DNA from 2 places in the uncultured Rummeliibacillus sp. genome. Region 1 is predicted to be linked to the other one. Evidence: predicted binding sites of a transcription regulator. Region 1 holds the regulator's gene; the other holds the start of a gene.
The links. Region 1 encodes CtsR, which represses protease genes until heat stress. Its sites were predicted from a motif close to ATGGTCAATAAAGGTCAAACA; they were not measured.

Region 1 (15,779 bases):
TCGTACATAGATGGTGATTTAGAAAGACGTGATTCGTCAAATTGAGTGATTAACTCATCCATTGAGAATATTTCTTCTTCACCTTCTGGAGACCAGCCGAGTAATGCTAAGAAGTTTAGCATAGCTTCTGGTAAATACCCAAGTTCTTTGTATTGAGAGATGAATTGGATAATAGATTCATCACGTTTTGAAAGTTTTTTATGGTTTTCGTTAACGATTAATGTCATGTGGCCAAATTTAGGTGGTTCCCAGCCAAATGCACGATAAATCATCAATTGTTTTGGTGTATTTGATAAATGTTCTTCACCACGGAATACATGTGTCATTTCCATCAAGTGATCATCCAGAACAACTGCAAAGTTATATGTTGGAATACCGTTTGCTTTTACGATTACCCAGTCACCAATATCTTTCGATTCAAATGTTACTTCTCCACGAATAATATCTGTAAATGTATATGTTTCATTTTCTGGGACTTTGAAGCGAATTGTGTAAGGCATACCTGCTGCCTCTTTTTCAGCTACTTCTTCAGCAGATAAGTGACGGCAAGTTCCATTATACATTGGTGCAGCCACACCGTTTGCACGTTGTGTTTCACGTTCAGCTTCTAATTCTTCTGGTGTACAGAAACATTTGTAAGCCATACCCATATCGATTAATTTTTGTGCAGCTTCTTTATAAGTGTCTAAACGTTCCATTTGACGATAAGGAGCGAATGGACCACCGATTACTGGTGATTCTACAGGTTCAATACCTAACCAAGCTAGGTTATGAAGTTGAGATTCTTCGCCGCCTTCAATGTTACGAGCTACATCTGTATCTTCAATACGGAAGATGAAATCTCCGTTATAGTGTTTTGCATATAAATAATTGAATAGTGCTGTACGTGCGCCACCGATGTGTAAATGTCCTGTTGGACTTGGTGCATAACGAACACGAACTTTGTTAGTCATGATTAGAATCCTCCTATTTATCGTTCAAAAAAATTCAACTTTGTCCATTTTACCACTGCAACTATAAAAATTAAAGAAAGTCAATTTTTTATAAGTAAAATTGTTGCCATTGAAGCAATTCCCTCTTCACGACCAGTAAAACCTAGTTTTTCCGTAGTCGTTGCTTTAACATTAACTTGAGAAGGTTCTGCGTGTAAAATTTCTGCAATACAATTACGCATTTGTTCAATGTATGGTGCCAATTTTGGGCGTTGTGCCATTATTGTACAATCTACATTTCCTAAAGAATAGCCTTTATCTTCGACCATTTTCCAAATAAATGCTAATAACTTTGCAGAATCTGCATTCTTGAATTCAGGGTCTGTATCTGGAAAATGACGTCCTATATCACCTTCACCAATTGCCCCAAGCGCCGCATCTGTCACAGCATGCAACAATACATCTGCATCTGAATGGCCTAATAATCCTTTATCATGAGGAATCGTAATCCCTCCAATAATTAGCGGACGTCCTTCCGCAAAAGCATGTACATCAAAACCTTGTCCTATTCGAAACATAATTATCCTCCTATACGTTGGCTCAGAATTGCTTCACCAAACACTAAGTCCTCTTTAGTAGTTATTTTAACGTTTTCATAGCTACTTTCAACAATATATACAGATTGTCCCAAACGTTCTACAAGCATTGCTTCATCAGTTCCCAAGAAATGATCTTCTTCTGCTTGTTGTTCTGCACGTTTTAGTATCTCGAAGTTAAATGCTTGTGGTGTTTGAATCATCCATAGGCTCGAACGGTCTACTGTCTCTTCAATGACACCATCCTTTACACGTTTCATTGTATCCTTTGCACGAACTCCAGCTATTGCTGCTCCCTTGGCATGTGCTGCCTCAACTAACTTATGGATAGTAGGTATTGTGATAAAAGGTCTTGCTGCATCATGAACCAATACGATTTTCCCGTCTTCCACCTTTTTCACACAATTATTCACACTATATTGTCTTTCTGAACCTCCATCAAGAAGTGCTCTTACTTTTGTAATTTGATATTTGGCTAAAAGCATTTCAATATATGAACGTTCCTCTGGTTTTACTGCTAACCATATTCCTTTACATTCACCATCTTGTTGAAATACTTCTAATGTATGTATCAAAATAGGCTTTTGTCGCAATTCCAAAAACAATTTATTTCGACCTGCAGCCATTCTTTTGCCACTACCTGCTGCTGGTAATATAACATCGTATTGCATGTCCTTTTCTCACTTCCTCATCAATGAAAAGACAAGGCAAATCTGCCCTGTCTTTTCTTTCTTTTGAATTATGCCATTCTTCCATTTTGCTTAGGTTTTGCAAATATCATTCGACCTGCGGATGTTTGTAATACACTTGTGACAGTTACAACGATAGCTTGCCCAATAAATGATTTACCTTCTTCAACAACAATCATTGTACCATCATCTAAATATGCAACACCTTGGTTATGCTCCTTACCATCTTTGATTACTACTACATTCATCTCTTCGCCAGGAATTACAACCGGTTTCACTGCATTTGCTAAATCATTTATATTAAGAACTTCTACATTATGCAAATCACAAACTTTATTTAGATTAAAATCATTTGTTAAAATTTTGCCACCCATTTTTTTGGCAAGACGGACTAATTTTAAATCCACTTCTTGAACATCTTCAAAATCAACTTCTGTTATTAGAACTTGTGAAGCCCGTTCGTCTTGAAGCTTTCTTAAAATATCTAATCCTCTACGACCCCTTGTACGTTTTAATGTATCCGAAGAGTCTGCTATATGTTGCAACTCAGTTAAAACGAATTGAGGGACGACTAGAATCCCCTCTACAAAACCTGTTTCGGAAATATCTGCAATTCTACCATCGATAATGACACTTGTATCTAATAACTTATAGATAGTCCCTGAAATTTCCGTTTCATCTGTGGCTCTTTTCTTTGAGCTATTATGCGATTTACCTGTGGTAAACACATTGATTAACTCATCTCGCTTTTTAAAGCCTACTTGGAATCCTAAGTACCCTAGTACAATCGATAATAAAATTGGTAAAACTGTCGTAACAATAGGAATGTTCACGCTATCAATTGCAAAACCTATTAAATAAGCAACAATTAATCCAATGATTAAACCAAGTGTACCGAACAATAAATCTCCAACAGGCGCTTTCAATAATTTTTCTTCCATCCACTTGATAAACTTCACGAAATAGTCTGAAAGTAAAAATGAAAACCCAAATAATATTAACGCACCAATAGCAACTGAAGTATACGGATTATTTAGCCATGGGTTTGAAGATAAATGAATCAATTCGTATAATGGCGGTAATATAAATAAACCCATTGTTCCTCCGATAAAAAGAAACGCAATTTGGATAATTTTCTTAAGCATATGATACACCTCCTAGGATAACAATTATTATTACATATCAACGCTTGATATACCCATATAAACAATTTATGACATATAAACTTAAATATAGACATTAAATTATTAGAAAATCACACGCCTTTAAAGCTAAGTTGTAACGCTTGGTTCACTGTATCTACTCCAAGTACTTCAATATCATTTGGATAATCCCATCCACCTATGTTTGATGACGGAATTATAACACGTTTAAAACCTAATTTAGCTGCCTCTTGCACTCTTTGTTCAATGCGAGAAACACGACGTACTTCACCAGTCAAGCCGACTTCCCCTATATAGCAATCCATTGGTTTCGCTGCAACATCCCTAAAACTAGAGACAATACTAACTAAGACCGCTAAGTCAATGGCGGGTTCATCTAATTTAACACCACCAGCTACTTTAATATAGGCATCCTGAGCTTGTAGTAGCATCCCCATTCTTTTTTCTAACACTGCCATTAAAAGCGAAATACGATTTTGATCAACACCTGAGGCCATTCGCTTAGGATAATTAAAACTTGATGGTGTTACAAGCGCTTGAATTTCCACCAAAATAGGTCTAGTTCCTTCCATCGAAGCTACAACAGTTGAACCAGGTGCTCCTTGCGAACGTTCTTGTAAAAACAATTCTGAAGGATTTAATACTTCTTTCAACCCATTCTGAAGCATCTCAAAGATGGCGATTTCATTTGTTGAACCAAAACGGTTTTTTTGGCTACGAAGTATTCGATACGTATGGTGACGCTCGCCTTCAAAATATAAAACAGTATCCACCATATGTTCCAAAATACGTGGACCAGCTATTTGACCTTCTTTTGTTACATGTCCAACTAAGAAAATGGCAATATTCTTTGTTTTAGCAATCCTCATGAATTCAGCAGTACATTCTCGGACTTGGGATACACTACCGGGTGCACTCGTTACATTTGGATGATAAACCGTTTGAATAGAATCTACAATGACAAACTTTGGTTTTACATCTTCAATCGTCTGATTTAAAAATTCTAAATTGGTCTCTGAATATATATATAGTTCTGATGACTTTACGCCAAGACGTTCTGCTCGTAGTTTTGTTTGACGAATAGATTCTTCTCCAGAAATATAGAGAACACGATGTCCCTTATTTGACAAAAGTGCTGATAATTGCAGTAATAATGTGGATTTTCCGATACCTGGATCCCCACCAACTAATACAAGTGATCCTGGTACCACTCCACCTCCTAGGACGCGGTTCAATTCTTTAAGTTCCGTTTCTACTCTTGGTGCTTCTTCTGATTCTACAGAAATGATTGGTACCGCTTTTTGCGAAACTTTATCAGAGTGTTGAAACGCACCTCTTGGACCTTTTGAAACAATCTCTACTTCTTCTACCATCGTATTCCATTCACCGCAACCCGGGCATCTACCTAGCCATTTTGGCGATTCATATCCGCATGAGTTACAAAAGAATTTTGTCTTTTTTTTGACCATTTTTTTCTCCTTATAGTGTCATTTCTTTACTTCATATTATAAAACAAGGCATTCCAAATTTCTCATTTGGAATGCCCTTTTAAGACATATATTCACTTTTCGCTATAAGTCATTCATTATTTTGTAACGAGTCCTTTTACATTTACAACAAATTGATCGTCTTCTACATCAAATACAACTCGTTGACCATTTAACACGGTACCTTTTAAAATTTCTTCAGAAAGTCGATCTTCTACATGTTTTTGGATTGCTCGACGTAATGGACGTGCTCCGTATTGCGGATCATATCCTTCCTTCGCTATTTTTTCAATAGCATTTGGTGTTAACTCAAGTGTAATATTTTGTTCTTCTAGTCGTTTTGTTAATGTTTTTGCCATAAGAACAACAATTTTATTCAATTCTTCTTTTTCTAGTGAATGGAAGACAATCATTTCATCAATACGGTTTAAAAATTCAGGACGGAATGCTTTTTTCAATTCTTCCATCATTACATTTTTTGCATTTTCTTGACTTTGTTTTGCACTTTGAGCACCAAATCCAAGAGATTTACGATATTTCAATGCTTCTGCACCAATATTAGAAGTCATAATAACTACAGTATTACGGAAGTCAACGACGCGTCCTTTAGAATCTGTCAATCGACCATCATCAAGGACTTGCAAAAGAATATTGAAAACATCTGGATGTGCTTTTTCAATTTCATCAAGTAAGACAACAGAATATGGTTTACGACGAACCTTTTCTGTTAGTTGACCACCTTCATCAAAACCTACATATCCTGGTGGTGAACCTACAAGGCGTGAAGTCGAATGTTTTTCCATGTATTCAGACATATCAACTCGAATCATTGCATCTTCATCACCAAACATAACTTCTGCCAAAGCTCGAGCAAGTTCTGTTTTACCTACACCTGTTGGGCCTAAGAAGATAAATGATCCAATTGGACGTTTCGGATCTTTTAATCCAGCACGTGCTCTACGAATAGCTCTTGAAATAGCTTCAACTGCTTCACCTTGACCTATGACACGTTTGTGCAATTCTTCTTCAAGATGTAATAACTTCTCAGATTCTTCTTGAGCTAATTTAGAGACAGGCACTCCTGTCCACATCGATACGACTTCCGCAATATCATTTACCGTTACTTTTGACTCTGCCTTTCCTTGAGCTTCTTTCCATTCTTTTTTGGTTGTATTTAGTTTGTCTTTTAGCTTTTGTTCAGTGTCACGTAATGATGCAGCTTTCTCAAACTCTTGTGATTGAACTGCAGCCATTTTCTCTGAATGAATCGAATCTAGCTGTTGTTCTAATTCTTTTAAGTCAGGCGGCGTTGTAAATGAACGTAAGCGTACTTTTGAACCTGCTTCATCGATTAAGTCGATTGCTTTATCTGGTAAGAAACGGTCAGAAATATAGCGATCTGACATTTTAGCAGCTGCTTCAATTGCTGCATCTGTAATTTTCACACGATGATGTGCTTCATAACGATCACGCAATCCTTTAATAATTTGAATAGCTTCATCTACAGTTGGTTCATCTACTTGAATTGGTTGGAAACGACGTTCCAGTGCAGCATCTTTTTCAATATATTTACGATATTCATCTAACGTTGTGGCACCGATACATTGTAATTCACCACGTGCTAGTGATGGTTTTAAAATATTGGATGCATCAATTGCACCTTCTGCACCACCCGCACCAATCAATGTATGCAATTCGTCGATAAATAAGATGACATTACCAGCTTGACGTATTTCATCCATAACTTTTTTCAAGCGATCTTCGAATTCACCACGGTATTTGGTACCCGCCACTACAGTTCCCATATCTAAAGTCATCACACGTTTATCACGTAGTGTTTCTGGAACCTCATTGTTCACAATTTGTTGAGCAAGACCTTCAGCAATTGCTGTTTTACCTACACCGGGTTCCCCGATTAATACAGGGTTGTTTTTTGTTCGACGAGATAATACTTCAATAACACGCGTAATTTCTTTGCTACGGCCAATTACAGGGTCCAAGCTGCCTTCTCTAGCAATTTGCGTAAGGTCGCGTGCTAAGCCATCCAAAGTCGGTGTATTCGCTGCTGGAGCTGCATTCGTATTTGCTTGTGGATGATCACTACTACCTAATAGTTGTAATACTTGTTGGCGAGCTTTGTTTAAGCTTACCCCTGCATTATTTAATACTCGTGCTGCTACACCTTCGCCTTCACGAATTAATGCTAAAAGTAAATGTTCTGTGCCAATATAGGAATGGCCTAATTTACGTGATTCATCAACTGATAACTCAATTACCTTTTTAGCTCTAGGCGTATAATGGACAATCGGGCCAACATTTTTTGTACCCATTCCGACTAATTCCTCAATACCTTCTTCAATCATTTCGGTACTTACATCGATTGCTTCAAGTGCTTTCGCGGCAATTCCGCCACCCTCGCGGATTAACCCTAATAATATATGTTCAGTACCAATTGCCTCGTGTTTCATACGAATTGCTTCTTCTTGAGCAAGTTGCAAAACCTTTTGAGCACGCTGTGTAAAACGATTATACATCATAAAAATCCTCCCCTTCTTCACCGTTTCTACTGTTTAGAGTCTGTATTATTCATTTGCAATTGTTCTCTAATAATAGATGCACGATAAACATCTCTTTCGTTTGCTTGAAGTGTTGTACCTGCATGTTGCTGTAAAAATCCCGGTTGCATGATTAACATGCACTCATTTAACACACGATCTGGAATAGGTGGTATCAATCCTAAATCTATACCTAATCGTACATTTGATAGACAATTTGCTGCTTCTTCACTCGAAAGGATTCTTGCATATTGTAAAACTCCTAGCGAGCGATTTAATCTGTCAGACACAGCAATAGATGCATGTTCTAATAACGCTCGCCTTGCACCAATTTCCTTTTGAACAATCTGTTCTGCAACGCTTTGTAAATCTAAAATTATATCTTCTTCGGGCTTACCAAGCGTAATTTGATTTGAAATTTGATAATAATTACCGGTAGCCTCTGTACCCTCACCATAAATTCCTCGCACAACCATCCCTAATCGCGCCATCGTATTAATAAGTGGTCCCATTTGGTTCGTCACTGTTAGAGCAGGTAAATGCATCATTACTGAAGCTCTAAGACCAGTTCCTGTATTAGTTGGGCAACTCGTTAAATACCCAAATGAATCATCGAAAGCATATGGTAATTTTTCTTCTAACAGGCGATCCATCTCATCAGCTAAATGATATGCTTTGTCTAGTTGTAATCCTGGTTGTAAGCATTGAATTCGGATATGATCCTCTTCATTTATCATAATACTAATCGTTTCATCTTCTGATACTAAGATTGAACCCATTTTTGTTTTATTTGCCAATTGTGGGCTTATTAAATGCTTTTCCACTAATACTTGTCGTTGTAATGCTGGCATATCATGAAGTGAAAAATAGGAAAACGGAACATCTAGATTATTTTCTTCATCAATAATTGCACTAGACACAAGTTTATCAATTTGTAGTGCTTCCTCATCTGAAAAAGCTCTTGGAAAACGAAAACCCGTTAAATTCCTAGCCAATCGAATGCGTGTACTCATAATGATATCCCCATAATTAATATCCCCACGCATCCAAAGAGGTGGCTTACTTTTTAGAAAATGATCAATGCTCGTCACTTTCTTCACCCCCTGATTGTAACTTCTTCTCTATTTCTCGAACTTGGTCTCGAATACTAGCTGCATCTTCAAAACGTTCTTCCTCAACAGCCGATTTCATATCTTGCCGTAATGCCTCAATTTGCCTTTTCATCTGATAACTCTCGTTAATAGAACCTGGTACTTTTCCAATATGCTCAATTGCACCATTATGAAGTCTTTTAAGTACTTGAGGTAATTGCTCTTTAAAAGTTTCATAACAAGTTGGGCAATTAAATTTCCCCTCTTCTAAGAACTTTCTATAAGTCATGCCACATTGTGGACAACTATCGTTTTGAACTTTTGTCTGAGTATTACTAATTGGAACTGCCTGAACCGACCAGCTTGGTGTCCCAAACCAACTTGAAAATAATTTTTGCACTGCATTTGGGTCTTCATCTGAATCGAGGTTCAAGTGAAAATGATCCAACTGCTTATTACACACATCGCAATAATGCCTAGTCAATTTTTTACCATTTTTCATTTGTGTAACTGTGATAGTAGCCGGTCGCTGTTTACAATTTTCACAAATCATACCTTGCACCTCTTTACGTTTGCTTGTCATACTTTAACGTTAATAACATAGCGTGCAATATTCGTGCACGTAATTCATCCCTTACCGGCAAGTTAATACATAGTACTGAACGATCAAGTGCTGCAATCATCATTTTGGCTTCTCTACGGGTAATCACATCTTCGTCAATCAAACGGAAAATAAAATCTTGAGTCGACGACTGGGATATTGAATCACCGACTTGTTGTAAAATTTCATCGATCAGTTCTGCCTCAGAGTTAGCCTTTACACGTAAAATTCGAATATAGCCGCCTCCACCACGTTTACTTTCTACTATATAACCACGTTCAGCAGTAAATCTTGTATTAATGACATAATTTATTTGTGACGGTACACATTGAAATTTATCGGCAATCTCACTTCTTTTTATCTCAATATGCCCTTTACCACCTAATTCAATAACTTCCTTCAAATACCCTTCAATAATGTCAGAGATATTTCGCATTTAGCTTCCACCTCACTCGCATCACTGACTTTGACTATCTTTGACTATATTATATAAGGCTATAAAAAATGTCGCAAATATTCTGCATTACTTTTTATGGTTTTCGTTTTTCTAATATACATAAAAAGCATACCGCTATATGCAGTATGCTCAACAATTAACTGATTAAATCCACTTACCCACTATAGGATAATCCCACGCTTCATCTTGCAACGCTTTAACAATCCCAATGATCGGAACAATAATACCCATAAGACCGAAGACAATAATCATCGGAATACCAATTATAGCTAAAATTATGGTGATGGATAAGAAGGTCCCAACACCAACTAATAACCACATTACAAATTGGAATAACAACGCTTGAATGGATAATTTTTTTACTTCTTCATCTTTAATAAAAAGGAAGAAGAGTATTGGCACTAAACATGGAGCAAAAAATGCACTTGCATGCAAGATCACTTTTATTCCCTTTTCCTCCAAACTAATCACTCACTTTCAATGTACTAAAAACATTTATGTTATAGCTATTTTACGTTCAATACGATAAATAAGTTTCACTTTTTATAAAACTTTACATAACCCCTTTCTACTAAACTGGAACATTTCAATTATTGTTTCGTCTTTTTTTATATAACAAAGTAAGGAGGTTGTTTCCTATGAAAAAAGCACTTTTACTTATAGGGACAATTCTACTCAGCTTACTCATTTTTATCGGTATGCCCTACTACTTACTAAAAAGTTCATTAATGCACAATTGCAGCGAGCAATCAGCGACATGTACCGAAACAATGCATCATAAATTATCCCACGAAATTTCAATTCACCCCGATTTTCGGGATTCTAATATACTAGAGAAACTTTCAACTAATAAACCCGGCTATTGAAATCTTTAGTAGGGATCATTTATAACGAGAAAACTTACTAGGCTATTCCTTTCTACTATAAAATTTTGCTAGCTATGGTTGTCGAATTAAGATTCCACCATTCTCATTACAAGAGGCTTGTCTCAAAAGAGCTTTTCAGACAAGCCCTTTTTCTATTCAATTTATGGAAACATTAGCATTTTTGTGAGAGGATAAGTATAACAATGGTTGAAATGAGGCGTAACAATGATTCGAACACTTGGAGTGACTAATGATCAACAACTAAAAGTGAATTTCCCATTAGAAGAAATTAAACAAGGTCAATTCGATTGGTATTGGGTAGATTTTGTGAAACCTGATGCCAAAGAAGATGCATTATTAGATACCTTTTTCCACTTTCATCCTTTAGCAATTGAAGATTGTTTAATGCGTCTACAACGCCCAAAAATAGATTATTACGATGATTATCATTTTCTAGTTGTCCATAAGATTAACGAAGAAACATTTGAAGCTGAAGAAGTAAACCTGTTCGTTTCCCCTAATTTTGTGGTAACTTATCATAAATCCTCTGTACCGGAATTTGACGTTGTAAGGAATCGATTAGCAAATCGTCCACAGACTTGGGAACGGGGGTCTATTTTTGTTATGTACCAAGCAATAGATAAAATTGTAGACAGTTATTTTCCTATGGTATATAACATCGAAGACCATTTAAATGAAATTGAAGATCATTTGAATTATCAAAATAGCACAAAATCCATGGGTAATGTATTCGACTTACGAAGCGATTTACTTCATATAAGAAGAACGATTTTACCAATGCGCGATTTACTGTATCGTATATTAAATTCTTACCGATTTAATTTGGGCGATCAAGAAAGGGTCTATTTTGGAGATATTCATGACCATTTACTCAAACTAACTGAAATGGTTGAGTCGAATCGTGAACTAACAGCTGATATGAGAGATAGCCATATGTCAGTAAACGCTACTCGTATGAATGGTATTATGATGATTTTAACAATTATTTCATCTATCTTTATCCCATTAACCTTTATAGCTGGGGTTTATGGTATGAACTTTAAGCATATGCCAGAACTTGAATGGCATTATGGATACTTCATTATTTTATTAGCGATGTTAGGCATTGCTATTTCAATGATAGCTTGGTTCAAATATAAAGGATGGTTTGACTTATTTAAACCATAAAAAATGCCTCTTTCATTTTTATGAACGGAGGCATTTTTACTTTTTAAAGAAGATTCTATTTCAAAAATTAGCGACTGATAAATTTTAAACTATTTATCTTTTATACCGAATAAAATAAATGACAAAATGTAAGTTACTAAAGTTGCTCCAGCTGCAATTAAAATACGATTAGTAGTTGGGACTGAAGTGTAATTAGAATTCAGTAACATCATAGAAGATACAGCAACTACAGCAGCTAATGGTAATGCGTATTTCATACCTCTTTGTTTATCCATTCTATCGTACATCCTTTTCTCTAAAACATTTTCTTTATTGTAGCATGCTAACATCTATACGTAACTTAAAACCTGTGACAATCTATTTTCTACCTTGATATAAAACTTGTTTTTTTGTTTAAGAATACTCTATATCTTATACATTTAATTACATTGTAATAATTCCACGCGTAAAATATTGAAAAAAATGATAAAATGATAGATAAATCGGTATAGTCAATATTAATTATATAACTAATGAAATGGAGACATTATGGTGGCACTTTGGTCTAGTAAACGTAATATAAACAAGAGCAATAACTATTTCAATATTAATCAATACATTGGACAAGTCACATTAGATCTATCAAAACATCCAGAAATACAAAAACAAGCTAAATTATTGCAACTAACAGTAGAGGACTTAGCAATTATTAAACAACTACAACCACTTTCACAGGAATTAATCGTCGAAATGGTTGACAATTTTTATAATTCTATTAGTCAATCATCGGATTTAAGCAATATTATCAATAAATATTCCGCTATTGATCGTTTAAAAGTAACACTTACACGTCATATTACAGAAATTTTCAACTGTCATATTGATGATGAGTATATTCAACAAAGGATTAAAATCGCTCATGTACATGTTCATATCGGTCTAAAATCTAAATGGTATATTAATTCTTTCCAATCCTTAACGACAACTTTTTCAGCATTTATACAACGACTAGAGCTATCAAATTATGATACAGCACTAGCTATTAATGCTTTTTCTAAAATCATAAATTTAGAACAACAAATTGTCATAGAAGCTTATGAACTAAAACAAGAAGATGAACGTATCCAAGCAAATGAATTTAAGCATAATATTATTCTTTCAGTTCAAAGCACTTCACAAGAATTAAGTGCAATTAGTGAAGAAACAACAGCTTCCATTCAATCATTGGCAAGCCAAGCGAATGATATAACGCAATCTACTCAACAAGGACTTGAATTTGTTACTTCTACTCAAGAAAAATCTGAGAGTGGCAAACAACTTCTAGAAGAACAAACGAAACTTATGAATCAAATGTCAAAAAGCGTATCCACACTTGATGATACAATGAGCCAATTACGTGTATCATCTCATAAGATAAATGAAATCGTACACCTTGTTACAGATATTGCGGATCAAACTAATTTATTAGCATTAAATGCTTCTATAGAGGCAGCCCGTGCAGGTGAGCATGGTAAAGGTTTTGCAGTCGTAGCAGAAGAGGTCCGCAAACTTGCCGAAGAAACAAAAAATGCAGTTCAAAATGTATCACACCTTATTGAAGAGACAGAAAATAATATTGAAAATATGTCGAGTTCCGTAAAAGGTGTTGATACACAAATAACAAATGGTGTTAGTATGCAAAGTGAATTAGAAAAATCATTTCTTAAAATTGCTGAGGCAGTAGCTGGGATTAAAACAATTAATGAAGACACAATTGAAGACATCACAACAATTTCACAACTGTTACGTGATTTAAGCGAAGGTGCTATGCAAGTCTCAACATCTGCCGATCAATTAACGAATATCGCAAACAGTCTAGATTAATAGAAATTATCTATAAGACAACTAACAGGAATTACTTAAATCTAAAAAAACGTCAACCCCGTATATCGAGTTGACGTTTTTCATTTTCTTTTATCATTTACATGGTAAAGAATTCATGCGGCATACTACGCTTTTCTTTACGATGTTCACGACGTTGGGGACCTGTTTCGAATAATCTCTTTTCTGCTTCTGTTTCAGGATATACAGGAGCAACTTCTTGTGGTTTACCATCCTTATCTACTGCAACCATAGTTACAAATGATTCAGTTGTTAGTCGCTTTTCGCCTGTATGAATATCTCGTGATTGCACAATAATATACAGCTCCATTGAAGTTCGACCAGTAGAACTTACGATAGCTTCCAATTCTAACACCTCACCTGAATGAACAGGAGAGATAAAATCAACCGAATCAAACGATGCTGTAACAGTTTGCATTTTAGCATGTTTCATAGATGTTATGGCAGCAATTTCGTCAATATACGCCAAAACTTTTCCACCGAAAATAGTATCCATATGATTTGTATCTGGTGGCAATACTAATCTTGTTTGAATAGTTCTAGATTGACTCATTGGAATAGGTTTAAGCATAAACAACACCCCTTTAAAATGTATCTGTATCTATGCTATATTTAAATCTGTATCTATGCAACAATAAAGCATTAGTTTATATATATTATGTTGTTATATAATTCCTAAAGACATAAATATTACAGTTTAGTTTTAATTGTTATAAACTTCATTTCTGTCATTTCTTGAACTGCGAATTTAATTCCTTCACGTCCATAACCGCTTTTTTTAATACCACCATATGGCATATTATCGATACGGAATGTTGGAACATCATTAATAATAACAGCTCCCGCTTCTAGTTCATCTGCTGCTCTCATTGCATCTTCTAAATTATTTGTAAAAATACCAGCATTTAAACCTAAGTCGGATTTGTTCAATAAATCGATAGCTTTGTCGAATGTTTCATATGGAACAATCGACACAATAGGTGCAAATGTTTCTTGACATACTATTTTCATATCTGGTTTGACATTCGTCATGACGGTTGGTGTCAAAGTACGTTCTGTAAAAGTACCACCTGTTGCAACAGTAGCTCCCTGCGCTTTTGCCTCTTCAATCCATTCAGTAATTCTAGTAACTTCTTTCGGGTTTATCATTGCACTTACATCTGTATTTTCATCCATCGGATCACCAACAACTAATTTTTCAGTTGTCTCCACAAATGCTTTTGTGAATTGTTCATAAATTGATTGGTGGACAAAAATCCGTTGCAATGAAATACATACTTGTCCTGCAAATCCAAATGCACCTCCTACACATCGATCAACAATTTTTTCTATTGGTGCACTCGGTTCAATGATCAATCCTGCATTAGAACCAAGTTCAAGTGTTACTTTCCGTAACCCCACTTTTTCTTTTATCTTCAGTCCAACAGTGCCACTACCTGTAAACGTTACTTTTTTAACAAGTGGATGTGTAACTAAAATATCGCTTAATTCGCTTCCGCTACCTGTCACAATTTGAAGCATACCATCTGGTAATCCTGCCTCTTTAAAAATTTCAGCCATCACAATACTACTTAGTGGTGTTTGCGTAGCTGGTTTTAACACAACTGCATTTCCTACTGCAAAAGCTGGTCCTAATTTATGTGCTACTAAATTAAAAGGAAAATTAAAGGGCGTAATCGCTGATACCACGCCTAAAGGAACACGTCTTGTCCAACCAATCCGATCAGATACGCCAGGCGCTGCATCCATTGGTATCGTTTCACCACTTACTTGTTTCGCTGCTTCTGCAGCAAATTGATAAGTTGCAATAGTGCGATCAATTTCAGTTAACCCTGCAGATAACGGTTTACCTGCTTCTAGTGCCAAAATTTCAGCAAATTCTTGTCGACGTCCTCTCATTATATTTACAACACGGTATAAAATCTCAGCTCTTTCATAAGCAGTTGATGATTTAAATTTTTTAAATGCTTCTTGTGCACTTTCAATCGCATATGCTACATCTTGTGGAGTCGCTTTTGCTACTTTTGCAATCACTTTCCCATCATAAGGTGATGTTAGCTCATAACTTTCTTTTGTATCTACCCATTGTCCATTAATCCATAGTTTTGTTTCTTTCAACACAAAACACCTCCATTTATGTTATACCCTCTTCTCTCCATACTATCACCTTTATTTGCTTAATGTCGTATAGCAAATTCAATTTTATCGGAAGATTTTATCATTTAAACTTTTGTAAAAGGGCATGAACATTAAGTAAAATATTGTTCATTAAAAAAGGGCCTGTCCCATAAGTA
Region 2 (15,779 bases), on a different contig from region 1:
ACACATCAAATTGAGAACGAAAGTATCTATGATGTACTAGTCGATCGTTTTTTCAATAAAAGCGTGGAAAACGATTATAATATTAATGCAAAAGATCCAAAAGCCTTTCATGGCGGTGATTTTGCTGGTATTGATACAAAAATAGAACATATTAAAAGTATGGGCTTTACCATGATTTCTTTAGGATCTGTTTTTTCATCCACTACATATGATGGAAGTGCAGTAGTAGATTATAGCAAAGTAGAAAGACATTTTGGTACAAGCAAAGAATTAAAATCACTAATTAAAAATTTACACAAAAATGATATTAAATCAATGGTCGATTTCCCGATTAATAATGTAAGTAAAGACCATGCCTGGGCATTAGAAGAAAATCATAATGATTGGTATACGGTGGCTAATAATCATCGCATTAATTGGAATACAAATAACCCAGATGTGCAACAAGCATTAATAGATGCTGCGACTAACTTTATAGCAAAATATAAAGTAGATGGGATTAGATTAACACAGTTAGAAAATGTAGATACAGCATTTATCAATAAAATGATTAAAGCTTTGAAACAACAAGATAAAGAACTTTATGTAATATCAAACGAACCAAGTGATGCAGATTTTGATATAGATTACAATCCACAAACGATTGGCACGTATCAATCAATTTTTAAAAATGTCGATGAAGACTCATCTAAAGTAGAAGAACCGTACAAGCCATTTGTAAACGGTGAAACAAACAAACCGACAGCATTAATGATAGATGATTTAAATAGTGCACGTTTTACACATGCAGCTGCTGAAGAAAATATGTTTCCACCAACACGCATCAAAGTAGCATTAGGGGCTTTAATGACAATGCCTGGTGTACCAATCGTCACTTACGGTACGGAAATTGCTCAAAATGGTGTTAAACCTACAGAAACTCATGCAGCAATGGATTTCAGAACGAAAGAAGACATCATGGATTACCTTGAGGATCTCCAATCAGTTCGAAATAAATCACAAACGCTTCGTACTGGTAAATTTAAATTATTAGAAAATAAAAATGGTCTCATGGTTTATGAACGTTATTCTAATGATGAAAAATGGATAGTGATGGTCAACAATACAGATAAAACGAAAAGATATCAATTAGATTCATCTGTTATTGGGCAAAACAAAGAGCTTCGTGGACTTTTCGAAAGTGATATTGTTCATCAAAGCGACAATGGTAAATATAATTTAGTATTAGAACGTGAACTCGTAGAACTTTATCAAGTAACAGATAAAAAAGGTATCAATATTCCATATATGATTGCGTTAGGATTAGTTTACGTCCTATTCATCGCTTTTATAGTAGCTATATTAAGAAGAGGCCGTAACCGTAAAAATGCATAACGAAAAATCCCTTGATTTCATCGGTGAGATCAAGGGATTTTTATATCCTTTTTTAAATAGCAATACTTGAGATGTGTATATTTTGGAATCAGAATTTGCTGTGCGGTATAAAATTTTGGACGGTTTATTCGCTCTCTGTGAGGAATAATTCGCTCTTTACCCGAGAATATTCGCTCCCACATGGATTTTATTCGCTCCATAAGGAATTGTATTCGCCCTCTCAGCAATTTAAGTCATATTTAGAAGGTAGATTTATCCTAGTTTGTCCACAAATTACAGAATATAATCTAAAAACCCCGATTAAAATTGAAATCGGGGGTTTTAAATTGAGACAACTATTATTCTTTTGGTAGTTTATTTAAGAAATAGATACCAAACGTTCCAGTTCCAGTATGTGCAGCAATAACTGAACCTATTAGATGAATTTCAACTGCTTTTGGATGGAAGTTTTCAATGATTAGTGATTTGACCTCTTCGGCATCTTCTAAATCATCACTATGTGAAATAGCAATAACTTGTTCTGAAAGGGAATCACCGCGTTCAGCCATTAACTCGATAAGTCTGTTTATAACTTTCTTACGTCCACGATATTTCTCAATAGGAACTAATTTACCGTCTTCAACATCCAGAACGGGTTTAATGCTTAATATGCTACCGATAAAGGCACTAGCTTTTGATAAACGGCCGCCTTTTGCTAGGTGGTTTAGATCTCCTACTGTAAATAAGTGTTCCATATGTTCAGCATTTAAACGGATTTTTTCAACGATTTGTTCGAAGGATACTCCTTCTTCGCGGAGGCGTACTGCTTCTTTAACAAGTAAGCCACATCCCATTGAAGCGCATTTAGAATCTATGATGACTAATTTAAGGTCAGGATATTTTTCTTTTACTTGTTCCGCCATCATAACTGCTGTATTATATGTTCCTGAAAGTTGAGATGAGAAAGCAATATAAAGTCCTTCTTCACCGGATTGTGCAAGTGCAGTGAACTCTTTTAAGAATAGTTCTGGTGAGACTTGTGATGTTTTTAACATTTCCCCTGCACGGATCGTATCGTACACATCTTGCATGTCAACACCAATTACGTCATCATATTCTTGTCCTTTCATTTGAACTCGTAGTGGTAATATGATGACATTGTTTTGTTCGTAAAACGATTTCGGTAAATCAGAAGCGCTATCTGCATAGATCTTCATTTTTCAACCCCCTATATTTCTTATAAATGAAGACGATCGATTAATATTTCGGCAATTCCATCTTCATTATTTGTTTTGGTAATTTCATTTGCGATATTTTTCAGTTGGCCGATTCCGTTACCCATGGCAACACCTACACCTGCGTAATCGATCATTTCTAAATCATTATCCTCATCGCCAAATGCTATTATTCGATTACGAGGAATGCCTAAATCTTTTGCAACATGAGATAAACCAACAGCCTTGTTCATACCATGTCTTACAATTTCAATCACTGGGAAAGGATCTCCCCAACGTCTATGATCAATGAGTTCCGCTTTTGTATCCGCTAAGTATTTGCGAATAGTAGGAACACTTTTTTCGTTAGATTGGATTAGAAGACTTGTTGGATTGTCTTTTAAATAATCTCTTAAGGCACCTGTTGTAACTCTAGGATCGCCCATACTAAAAATATTGAGTAATTTTTCATCATGGTATTGGACATATACGTCATCCATTACTTCAGCAACCAGGTTTTCAAACTGATCACGATTTAAGGATTCTACTACCTCTTGAACCACTTTAAGTTCGATTGGGCTGTGTACAGTTTGCCAATTTTGATCTAATGGATGATGGACGAAAGCACCATTGAAATTGACAATTGGTGTATGTAAACCTAGTTCATGATAATATATTTTACTCGCACGATAAGGTCGTCCAGTTGCAATCATCACTTCATGACCTGCATCTTTTGCCTTTAATAACGTGCGCTTCGTTTTCTCAGAAATCACTTTTTCATCGGTTAATAGAGTACCATCTAAATCTAAAACAATCAAATGGGGTTGTACCATTTGTAACACTCCCTTCGTTTTTCTTATTCATCGGGGATATAATTTGTCCTTAAGTATGTGGAAAAATACCACCAACTTAAGGAAATATATATAAAGTTTATCCTTTCTATGCGTGTTTCGTCAAAGTTTAGTGATGTTAGCATAATAATAATGTTAGTGTTTTTGTTATAGACTCTTTTTCAAAAGTATTTTAATGAAGAATTCGTCTTAGGATTTCCAATATTAATGATCGTATTCTCAAATTAGTCGTTTATTATGTTACTACAATTAAGATTTAATAGATTGATTCAAGTGTGTATTTACCTGCAAATACTAAATTTTGATTTCCTAAATACATAAAGCATGTTATATCAACCAAAGCTTTGTAACGGTTCCTATTTTTTGATAACATTACAATATAGAGATAAGGGAGTGAATAGGATGAAAGTGGATCATGAAGTTTGGGGTAATATCCCTTTGTTGCATATATATAATGAAGAAACTGTCACTGCAAAATCACCAGTAGTCATTTTTTTACATGGATTTGAAAGTGCAAAAGAGCATAATCTACATTATGCATATCAGTTAGTAAATAGAGGTGTACGTGTTTTATTGCCTGATGCCTTGCTACATGGTGAGCGTGATGAGAACTTAGATGAAATTCAAATAAGTTTACGTTTCTGGGAGATTGTCCTTACTTCAATCGAAGAAGTGGCTTATTTATATAAACAATTGAAAGAAAGAGGCTTACTTGAAACCGATAAAATCGGTCTTTCAGGAACTTCTATGGGTGCAATTGTAACAATGGGTTGCTTAAAAGTGTATCCATGGATTCAAACAGCTTCTGTTATGATGGGAGCGCCGGCTTATCTTGAATTGGCGAAAGGTCAAATCGCAGAAATAAAAGAAAAAGGATTTGACATTCCTTTAAGTGAAGAAGAATTAGACAAGATGTATAAAACAATTAGCTACTTTGATATGAGCAAACATCCTGAAACTATGGCTGGACGTCCTGTATTGTTCTGGCATGGTAAAAAAGACCATACAGTTCCATTTGCACCTGCTTATGCATTTTATGAAAGTATACAGCAAGATTATGCAGAACACCCTGAGGATTTAACATTTATTGTGGATAAGAAGGCTGGTCATAAAGTTTCCCGTGCAGGAATGCTTGCAGGAACAAAATGGCTTGCAGACCATTTGGCATAACGATTGCTGAATGATATGATGTAGTAAACAACATGGAGAAAGGGGAAACATCATGGATGCAGATTTAAAAGAGAATATTCTAGGTGCCTTGGAAAATGTAATTGACCCTGAAATTGGTATCGATATCGTAAACCTTGGATTAGTATATGATGTAGATTTAAATGATGAAGGGATTTGCATGATTACAATGACACTTACTTCTATGGGTTGTCCATTAGGTCCGGTAATCGTCGATCAAATTCGCACAGCGTTATTTGAGATTCCTGAAGTAAAAGATGTGGATGTTAATGTAGTATGGAATCCACCTTGGTCAAAAGATATGATGTCTCGCTATGCTAAAATGGCGCTTGGCATTCGATAAAATTACAAAATCAATCAGTGAGGAGAAAATTCCTTGCTGATTTTTTTAGAACAATATACATATGATAAATCTTAATACTTTAACGATTAACTCGATTTCTAATAAGAAATCGAGTGTTTTTTTCTTTGACACATTCCTGATACATTCGTTTTCTATACTAGTTTTGTAAACGAGATACAGTACTAATGACATCAATCAAAAACGAGCTCGGATTGAGAATGAAAAATGTACTGAGTTTAAAAAATGCGAAATTTACAATTTACTATGATAGGAGGCTTTTAAATGAATTTTATTAAACGTGCTTTTTATAGTACAAAAGCGAAAAAAGGGAGAACTCTTTTACTCACTTTTGTATTTTCAGCGATATTAATATTCATTTTAGCAGGATTAACAATACAAAGCGCTTCGCTTAAAGCAACAGAAAATGCCAAGAAAAGTATGGGGGCAACGGTTACGCTATCTACCAACATGGAGAATGCGATGAAGAAGTCAAGTTCATCTAGTAGTGATGATTCCTCTGATAAGAGTGAGCGACCTGACCCTGGGAGCTTTTCCATCACACCGGTTGATCTAGATACTGTGAATACATTAGCGAAGTTGACTAACGTCTCATCTTATAACATTTCATCATCGACTTCCGTCAATGCGAAATCTTTTGACGCTATTTCTTCAGATGATGGGGAAGAAGATGCTTCTTCTAACGCTTCAAACAAGGAAGGAAGTAGTCAACGAGGTCCTGGTGGTGGGGGTATGCAGATGATGAAGATGTCATCGGGAGATATCACCATTGAAGGCACAAATGCTACAGATACTGTAAGTAACTTCACAAATGGAACGGCAGAAATTACTGAAGGTGTAGGTATTACTGAAGATGACGCCAATACTAATAAAGCAGTAATCGAAACAAACTTAGCAGAAGCAAACGATATTTCAGTAGGTGACACGATTAAAGTTGCCGATTCCGAAGATGAAGATACAGCTTATAAATTGAAAGTTGTAGGTATTTACAAAACGTCCGAAACGGCAGACGCAAGAAGTATGAGAAATGCCGCTTTAAATCCTTATAATGCCATTTATACTTCTTATACATTTGCTAATAAGGTTAAAGGCGCTGACTATAAAGATAGTGCAGATTCAGCTGTTTATACATTATCTGATCCAGAAAAAATGGATACATTTGTGAAAGATGCTAAAAAAGCTGGTCTTGATACGGACACATACAGCTTACGTACAAATGACCAAGTATATCAACAAATGATTCAACCACTTGAAAATGTCGAGAGCTTTGCACAAAAAATTGTCATCCTTGTATCAGTAGCAGGTACTGTGATTCTCGCATTAATCGTTATATTAACGATTCGCGAACGCAAGTATGAGATTGGAGTACTACTATCTCTTGGTGAAAAGCGTACCAAAATTATTGGTCAATTTTTCGCAGAATTGCTTGCAGTCCTAGACATTGCGCTTGTCATTTCTGGAGTAAGTGGTAAATTTGTTGGCAATATAGTGGGTGAACAGCTATTAGAACAACAAACAACAACTACGGCTTCTTCACCAAATAATCAAGGAGGCCCTGGTCAAGGAGGCCCTGGTCAAAACGGAGGACCAAGCGGAAATAGAGGACAGGCACCTAGTGGTCAAGGCGGTCCCGGAAACGGTGGAGGGGCGCCATCCTTCTCAAACTTTGGAGCATCTAGTGCAGAAAACGCAAAGCAAATTGAAGATTTGAATATTACTTTATCATTGAAAGAATTAGTTGAGCTAGGTGGATTTGGATTAGCTATTAGCTTCCTAGCAGTAATCATTGCATCAATCGGTGTTATGCGTATGCAACCTAAAAAAATCTTAATCTCATAAGAGGGTGAAATGATGTTAGAAGTAAAAGACGTAAACTATTGGTATAAAAATATAGATGATGCTTTATATGAAAATGTAAATTTGACATTTGAAAAGGGAAAACTATACAGTATTTTAGGTTCAAGCGGGTCAGGAAAGACAACTTTTCTATCCTTGATCGCTGGACTAGATGTTCCAAAAACAGGTGAAATACTGTATGAAGGCAAATCATTAAAAAAGATAGGCCTTACAAATTACCGGAACCAATGTGTGTCGATTGTATTCCAATCGTATAATTTACTACCTTATATGTCTGCAGTAGATAATATTGTATCCGCAATGGAAATCACTCATAGTCAATCTACTAATAGGAAAGATTATGCGCTCTCTATGCTAGAAAAAGTGGGGATTACTAAGGAAATGGCACAAAAAAACGTGCAACATCTATCAGGTGGTCAGCAACAACGCGTAGCAATCGTACGAGCTATGTGCTGTGAAGCAAAACTTGTAGTAGCTGATGAACCAACAGGAAACTTAGACGAAAAAAATTCTTTAGAAATCATTCGGCTTTTTAAAGAACTTGCCCACGAGCAAGGTAAATGCGTCATTGTCATCACGCATGAAAGAGAAATCGCAAAAGAATGCGATATCGTACTCGAATTAAAACATAAAAAATTTAACGAACTACAACATCATTGAACATAGGGGAACAACGAGTTGTAATAAACAAACTAAGAATTCCTCATTTAGCAACAAACAAATCGCAAGCTGAAAGGTACTAACGAAATCTACTTCTATAAAATCAAAAAGCTTGGTTGCTACACATTGTAGAACCAAGCTTTTTGTATAGTTATATTGTAGATGGGTATAGATAAAAGATGTAAATTAGTCTATTCGACAAACACTTAATGGGCAATTTTCACATTCGCATTCATTCTTCAAAAATTCTAAATTATGGACTGTAATAATACTTTTATCAAATGAGATGACCTTTTGCTTTTTCAAATCATGTAGCATTCTATTGATCACTTCCCGACTAGTTGCACATAGGTTGGCAAGGTCAGAATTAGTTAATGGATAATCAATGACAATGTCTCCAGAATCTTGAAAAATGCCATAAGTATTAGTTAAACGTATAATAGTGGAGTAAAGCGCTCCCTTTTTCCCGTATAAAAGTAAATCGCGCATTTTTGTTTGTGTTTTTAAATTTTGCAATTGCAACCACTTAATGCATTCTATTAATATAGTAGGCTCTTGACTTAAACACATTTCAAACAAATTCCGATCGAGGGTAATGACAGTTGATGGTTCCAATGCTTTAGCACTTAGTGGATAATATCCTGTTTTGCTAAAAATAATTCCCTCGCCAATACAATCATTACTTCCACAAATTCGTAGAGTCAATTCTTTACCACTTACAGTTTCTTTGGATAAAATCACTTTCCCGGATACAACGTAGAAAATATCTTTTACACGTTCACCTTCTAGACAAATATGACTACCTTTTGAAATTTTAATAAGTGAACCATTTTCTTTAAAAATCTTTGAAATATTATCAGGAAGTGGAGCTATCGTGTAAGAGTTTACCATATCATCTACAACCTTCCCTAATTTTCCTTCATTATAACATAGGAATATTGAATTATTTCGATACATTTAAATTGTCACATTTCTTTTGAAAATTTTTCGAAACAGTATGAGTATTAGTAGTAGTATAGGTAACAAAAGTAGAGTAAGTGAAAAGGAAATTGAACCTTAAGTTTTATAAAATCAGATGAAGAATAGAAATTTAACTAACGCACAAATGATTGATCAAAGGAACTAAAGAGAAGAAAGAACTATGTAAATAATGCCTTTGACAAAAGGTCAAAAAAGGTCAAACATTTCTCTTTACATTTAAGAATAACGAAACTATAATGTAATTAACCAAAAGGTCAATAAAGGTCAAACAAAGGAGTTGGATCTTATGCAAATGCAAATGAACAATGAAGAACAAAAAAGCCCATTGGAACAATTTGGACGAAACTTAGTAGAAGAAGTTAAAAAAGGAAAGATGGATCCTGTAATTGGTCGTGACCAAGAAATCAGAAATGTCATTCGTATCCTTTCTCGTAAAACAAAGAATAACCCTGTATTAATCGGTGAACCAGGTGTTGGTAAAACAGCAATAGTAGAAGGATTAGCACAACGTATTGTTAAAAAAGATGTACCAGAAGGATTAAAAGACCGCCTCATTTATGAATTAGATATGAGTGCATTGATTGCTGGTGCAAGTTATCGTGGGCAATTTGAAGAACGGTTAAAAGGCGTATTAAAAGAAGTAAAAGAAAGTGAAGGTCGTATTATATTATTTATCGATGAAATTCACACAATCGTTGGAGCTGGTAAAACAGATGGTGCGATGGATGCCGGCAACATGTTGAAACCAATGTTAGCGCGTGGTGAGCTACATTGTATCGGTGCTACAACTTTAGATGAATACCGTATGTATATCGAAAAAGATCCTGCACTTGAACGTCGTTTCCAACAAGTATTAGTACGTGAACCATCTGTAGAAGATACCATTTCAATTCTACGTGGATTAAAAGAAAGATTCGAACTACACCATGCAGTAAAGATTCATGACCGAGCAATTGTAGCAGCTGCTGAACTTTCCAATCGTTATTTAACTGAAAGATTCTTACCAGATAAAGCAATCGATTTAATCGACGAAGCATGTGCAATGATTCGTACAGAAATTGATTCTATGCCACAAGAGTTAGATGAAGTAACACGTCGACAAATGCAATTAGAAATTGAAGAACAAGCATTGATGAAAGAAAAGGATGATGCAAGTCAAAAACGTTTGGTTGCTTTACGTGAAGAACTTGCAAAACTGAAAGAATCATCAAAAGCGATGAAAGAACAATGGGAATCAGAAAAATCTTCATTGCATACAATTCAAGAAAAACGTGAAGTTCTGAACCGATATCGTAGAGAATTAGAAGACGCAGAAAATGATTATGACTTAAACAAAGCAGCAGTACTACGTCACGGCAAAATTCCAGAACTTGAAAAGGAATTGCAACAATTAGAAAAAACAATGCAAGGTGAAAACGAAACAAGACTTTTAAGAGAAGATGTTACTTCTGAAGAAATTGCATCGATCGTTTCTAGATGGACAGGCATTCCAGTAACAAAATTAGTCGAAGGCGAACGTGAAAAATTATTGCATTTGAAAGATACGCTCCATGAACGAGTAGTTGGTCAAGATGATGCAGTACGTTTAGTAACAGAAGCTGTTTGGCGTGCTAGAGCTGGAATTCAAGATCCTAACAAACCAATTGGATCCTTCTTATTCCTAGGACCTACTGGTGTTGGTAAGACTGAATTGGCAAAAGCATTAGCAGCACAACTTTTCGACTCAGAAGATCACTTTATCCGAATTGATATGTCCGAATATATGGAGAAACATAGTGTATCTCGATTAGTCGGAGCACCTCCAGGTTATATCGGTTACGAAGAAGGTGGCCAACTAACAGAAGCTGTCAGACGTAATCCATATTCAGTCGTCCTATTAGATGAAATCGAAAAAGCACATCCAGATGTAGCGAATATCTTACTTCAAATTTTAGATGATGGTCGTATTACAGATAGTCAAGGACGTACAGTAAACTTTACAAATACAGTCATTATCCTAACATCTAATATCGGATCTAATTATTTAATGGATTTGAAAGAGCAAGAAAGTGAGCATGCGGTTGAGGATTTGGTCATGGCAGCATTAAAACAACACTTTAAACCAGAACTATTAAACCGTTTAGATGATATAATCATGTTCCATTCATTGACGAATGAACAATATTTTGAAATTGCTAAGAAATATATTAAGTTGTTACAAAAACGTGTTGCTGAACAAGAAATAGACTTACAAGTAACAGAAGATGTAATGCAATGGATTGCGAAAGAAGGAGTAGATCCCGCATTCGGTGCTAGACCTCTACGTCGCTTTGTACAACGCAATATTGAAACATTAGTTGCACAAGAATTATTAAAGGGCGAAGCTATGGCAGGAGATACATTAGTAGTATCTATGGAAGATGATCAAGTTATCATTCATAAAGAAGGATAAATATCTCAAGCGCTAACACTATAAAGAAAAAATCTCGATGAAGTTTAAATCATCGGGATTTTTTACTTCATCCAGAGGATAAAGATATACATTATCTATATACTAAAAAAATCCTGCCACACGATGGGCAGGATTTTCATTATTCTTGATGACCTACTTCTTTAGGTGATTTTGATGGAATAACTGCATCCAATACAAGGATTAATGCAGAAATGATAAGTGAAATCCATAAACCTTTTGTAAATGCAGGGCCATCTAGTGGTACATTATTGATTGAGCTGACTACATAGTTCAATGTAGAAACTAATAATGCAGACCAAATAACTAACATAATATATTTCATTTGTTTCACCTCTAACTGACTTTTCTACCTGTTCTATCATATCATATATGACTGTTTAATTAAAAGATTCTTTTCAAAATAGCTTGTACATAAAACGGCAAAATTATAAGAAAAGTTGAAAACTAAAAAAATATTCGCTATAATTAAGACCAGATACTAATAATTGATAACAAAGAAGAGAGGCGTTACCTCATGAATGCTGGAATTATTGGAGTTGGACGATACGTTCCTGAAAAGGTTGTAACAAATTTTGATCTTGAAAAAATAATGGATACGTCTGATGAGTGGATTCGAACTCGTACGGGGATAGAAGAAAGACATATAGCTGCGGATGACGAAAATACATCAGACTTAGCATTTAAAGCAGCTAAAAACGCAATTGAAAATGCAGGTATAACTGCTGAACAAGTTGGATTAATATTAGTTGCAACTGTAACACCGGATCGTCCATTTCCTAGTGTTGCATGTATGATTCAAGAAAAATTAGGTGCAGTAAATGCAGCAGCTATGGATCTCTCTGCAGCATGTGCTGGCTATATATATGGTTTGGTAACAGCAAAACAATTTATTGAAAATAATGCATATGATTATGTATTAGTAGTTGGTGTAGAAAAACTCTCAAAAATAACAGATTGGAAAGACCGTAATACAGCTGTATTGTTTGGAGACGGTGCATCAGCAGCAATAGTCGGGAAAGTTTCTGAAGGACGAGGAATACTTTCATTCGAGTTAGGCGCTGATGGAACTGGTGGTAAATATCTTTTCCAAAACGATAACGACTATATTTCTATGAATGGTCGTGAAGTATTTAAATTCGCAGTCCGTCAAATGGGGCAATCAGCTTTAAATGTAATTGAAAAAGCTGGTTATACAAAGAATGACGTTGATTATTTAATTCCACACCAAGCGAATATTCGTATTATGGAATCAGCAAGACAAAGATTAGATTTACCAGCTGAAAAAATGTCAACAGCTATTAAAAAATACGGAAATACGTCTTCAGCATCTATAGGCAATGCTTTAGTAGAAGAGTTAGAAAATGGTAAGATCAAAGATGATGATTTGATCGTCCTAGTAGGCTTTGGTGGTGGCCTAACTTGGGGTGCTGTAGCTATTAAATGGGGTAAATAACATAACGAAAAGAGGGAGTTATAATCATGACTAAACGTCGAGTAGTAGTGACTGGAATTGGGGCAGTAACGCCACTAGGAAACGACATTTCAACAACTTGGGAAAATATCAAAGCTGGGAAATCTGGAATCGGACCTTTAACAAGACTAGACCAAGAAAAATTCCCTGTTCACGTTGCTGCTGAAGTAAAAGACTTTGATATAGAGAAGTATATTCCTAGAAAAGATGCGCGCAAAATGGATCGGTTTACACAATTTGCTTTAGCGGCTTCAATCATGGCTGTCGAAGATGCGAATCTTGAAATCACACCAGAATTAGGTCTTCGCACTGGCGTTTGGATAGGGTCAGGAATTGGTGGAATGGAAACATATGAACAACAATTTATGAATTTCATCGAGAAAGGGCAACGTCGTGTAAGTCCTTTCTTTGTACCAATGATGATTCCAGACATGGCAGCAGGTCAAGTGTCTATCCACTTTGGAGCGAAAGCTATCAATTCATGTTCTGTGACTGCCTGTGCTTCAGGTACAAATTCAATTGGGGATGCATTTAAGGTAATTGAGCGCGGTGATGCTGATGTAATGATTACAGGTGGAGCTGAAGCACCAATTACAAATATGGCAGTAGCAGGATTTTGTTCAAATACGGCACTATCATTAAATCCTGATCCACAAACTGCTTCTCGTCCATTTGATAAAAATCGTGATGGCTTTGTCATTGGTGAAGGTGCAGGAATTGTCATTTTAGAAGAATATGAACATGCTAGAGCACGTAATGCAAAAATCTATGCAGAAGTAGTAGGTTATGGTGCAACAGGGGATGCGTTCCACATAACAGCGCCAGCTCCAGAAGGTGAAGGAGCCGCACGTTCTATGCAACAAGCAATTGATGATGCAGGAGTAGCACCTGAAGTTGTAGATTATATCAATGCGCACGGTACTAGTACTTATTATAATGATTTATATGAAACAAAAGCTGTGAAATCTGTTTTCGGTGAACATGCTTATAAATTAGCAATGAGTTCTACAAAATCAATGACTGGGCATTTATTAGGAGCAGCTGGTGGAGTAGAAGCAATCTTTTCAGTTTTAGCTATAAAAGAAGGAATTGTACCACCGACTATGAATATTGAAACACCAGATGAAGAATGCGATTTAGATTATGTACCAAACGAAGCGCGTCAACAAGATGTGAATTATGTATTAAGCAACTCTCTTGGTTTTGGTGGTCACAACGCAACACTATTATTCAAAAAAATCTAAACTGTTCTAGTAACTTAACTAGATAATTTGAAACAACACAGGGATTATCAACCTGTGTTGTTTTTGTATATTTTTAAATAGTAACTTATATTTATGAAATATCAATAGCCAAACTTTAACGCTTGAATTTACTAAAGTATTAAAAACTATATAATAGGAAGAAACTCAAAATAACAATCATATTAAAAAGCCTTTCTCATGAATAGAGAAAGGCTTTCATTCATAGACTATAAAAAATAGTAAAGGATTTAATGCATATGAGATTATTTGGCTTTTTAATTTGCTACGGGTTAATCGTATTAACTACTACACATATGATTTTATATTTAAACTATCATGCACTAGGTTATACGTGGACAACCGTATTCAAGTTTATCTTGAATACAATCGATTTTAAAATTTTTTTAGGTTCTTGGATAGGACTGCTTATCGTCTTTTTCTACCCAAGCCCATCGCAATCTCCATCTTCGAAACTGTTTCGCTAGCAATTGCATTTGCTTTTTCTGCACCAATATCTAAGATATGGTCAAGTTCAGGTGATTCGATCAATTCAGCAAATCGTTCTTGAATTGGCGTTAAGTGATTGATAATACTTTCAGCTACACCTGCTTTAAATGCACCGTAACCAAGACCTTCATATTTTGCGACTAAGTCATCAATTGATACATCTGTTAAAGAAGCTTCAATTGTAAGTAAGTTTGATACACCTGGTTTGTTTTCAATATCAAATTTCACAATACCTTCAGAATCTGTAACAGCAGATTTCACTTTTTTCTCAATATCTTTTGCTGAATCCAAAATACGAATAGTTGCTTTCTTGTTTTCATCTGATTTACTCATTTTTTTCAATGGATCTTGTAATGATTTAATACGAGCACCGTTTTTAGGTAATTGAATTTCTGGAATTTTAAATGTTTTACCATAGCGTTTGTTGAATCGTTCAGCTAAGTCACGAGTAATTTCAAGATGTTGCTTTTGGTCTTCACCGACAGGAACGATATCTGTGTTATAAAGTAAAATATCGCCGGCCATTAAAGGTGGATAAGTAAGTAAACCTGCAGAAACAGCGTCTTTTCCGTTTGCTTTATCTTTGAATTGTGTCATACGTTCTAGTTCGCCGATGTAAGATGTACAAGTTAGCATCCATCCAGCTTGTGCATGTGCGGGCACTTCAGATTGGATAAATAATGTTGACTTATTAGGATCAATACCTGCTGCAAGATATGTTGCTGCTAAAGTACGAATGTTTTTGCTTAGTTCATCGCTATCTTGTTGAACTGTAATTGCATGTTGGTCAACAATACTGAAGATACAATCATAGTCATCTTGCATTGTGACAAATTGACGGAAGGCACCAATATAGTTACCCAATGTAATAACGCCTGTAGGTTGAACACCTGAGAAAATTCTTTTCATGTAATAATTCCTCCTTAGAATAAAAAAACATCATGCATCCCTAATAGGGACGAATGATGTTTTGAATCCGCGGTACCACCCAAGCTTGTCGAAAAATCGACCACTCTTTCTCATAACGTGAGAAACACGAGCTTCACTACTACAACATGGTTCGAAAAGCTAACTCAGAAGTCCATTCCTTAAAGTGTATGATCTGTTTTCACCAACCACAGACTCTCTAAACACACGAGCTTTAAGTACTACTCTTCGTCATCGTCTAAATATTATGATGAAAATTATAATATAGATACTAACAAAACTCAAGTCTCTACTACATCATTGGTAATATACAATCAGCGCTATTACCATACAGATAATAATCTCTAATCCTAATAGTAAGATAAATGTAAAATTGTAACTAATAATTTCTGATGGATTTCTCATTTGCTCCATATCAGATCCTCTTTTTTTGAAAGACATCAATTTTCGAGAAGAGGAGTAAAACAAATCGAAAAATCCTGATGAAAGTACGTAACTTGCCAAACCGATAAATAAAAGAAACGCACCATATATAAAGGATACATTGATATAGCCAAGCAAAGTTATCTCTTTGTAGTAGAACCATATCGTTATAAGTATTACTAATTGTAGTATTAAAAAAGGCAATGCCTGTTTTTTCAATAAAATTCCCTCCATTTTATTAATATATTAATTCGAATCTATGAAAAAATCAAAAAAATCTTTGTAAACGA

Region 2: the regulator CtsR is predicted to act here: its motif matches at 8,716-8,736, upstream of Q0977_RS11005 (ATP-dependent Clp protease ATP-binding subunit).

Annotation. Positions count from the first base shown of each region.
Region 1 is NZ_CAKQBI010000007.1:91,989-107,767, reverse strand. Features, by position in the region: gene gltX (glutamate--tRNA ligase) at 1-953, opposite strand, end outside; gene ispF (2-C-methyl-D-erythritol 2,4-cyclodiphosphate synthase) at 1,034-1,510, opposite strand; gene ispD (2-C-methyl-D-erythritol 4-phosphate cytidylyltransferase) at 1,513-2,199, opposite strand; gene Q0977_RS06625 (PIN/TRAM domain-containing protein) at 2,268-3,362, opposite strand; gene radA (DNA repair protein RadA) at 3,473-4,849, opposite strand; gene Q0977_RS06615 (ATP-dependent Clp protease ATP-binding subunit) at 4,966-7,404, opposite strand; gene Q0977_RS06610 (protein arginine kinase) at 7,431-8,513, opposite strand; gene Q0977_RS06605 (UvrB/UvrC motif-containing protein) at 8,500-9,066, opposite strand; gene Q0977_RS06600 (CtsR family transcriptional regulator) at 9,080-9,550, opposite strand; gene Q0977_RS06595 (DUF4870 domain-containing protein) at 9,716-10,033, opposite strand; gene Q0977_RS06590 (hypothetical protein) at 10,210-10,437, shown strand; gene corA (magnesium/cobalt transporter CorA) at 10,663-11,625, shown strand; gene Q0977_RS06580 (hypothetical protein) at 11,715-11,912, opposite strand; gene Q0977_RS06575 (globin-coupled sensor protein) at 12,154-13,467, shown strand; gene Q0977_RS06570 (acyl-CoA thioesterase) at 13,565-14,056, opposite strand; gene Q0977_RS06565 (aldehyde dehydrogenase family protein) at 14,176-15,603, opposite strand.
Region 2 is NZ_CAKQBI010000015.1:6,468-22,246, reverse strand. Features, by position in the region: gene Q0977_RS11045 (alpha-amylase family glycosyl hydrolase) at 1-1,374, shown strand, start outside; gene Q0977_RS11040 (DegV family protein) at 1,713-2,570, opposite strand; gene Q0977_RS11035 (Cof-type HAD-IIB family hydrolase) at 2,591-3,400, opposite strand; gene Q0977_RS11030 (prolyl oligopeptidase family serine peptidase) at 3,821-4,588, shown strand; gene Q0977_RS11025 (metal-sulfur cluster assembly factor) at 4,641-4,949, shown strand; gene Q0977_RS11020 (ABC transporter permease) at 5,232-6,806, shown strand; gene Q0977_RS11015 (ABC transporter ATP-binding protein) at 6,819-7,484, shown strand; gene Q0977_RS11010 (Crp/Fnr family transcriptional regulator) at 7,671-8,375, opposite strand; gene Q0977_RS11005 (ATP-dependent Clp protease ATP-binding subunit) at 8,752-10,896, shown strand; gene Q0977_RS11000 (YjzD family protein) at 11,036-11,239, opposite strand; gene Q0977_RS10995 (beta-ketoacyl-ACP synthase III) at 11,432-12,370, shown strand; gene fabF (beta-ketoacyl-ACP synthase II) at 12,397-13,632, shown strand; gene trpS (tryptophan--tRNA ligase) at 14,059-15,048, opposite strand; T-box leader at 15,091-15,310, opposite strand; gene Q0977_RS10980 (DUF3899 domain-containing protein) at 15,364-15,708, opposite strand.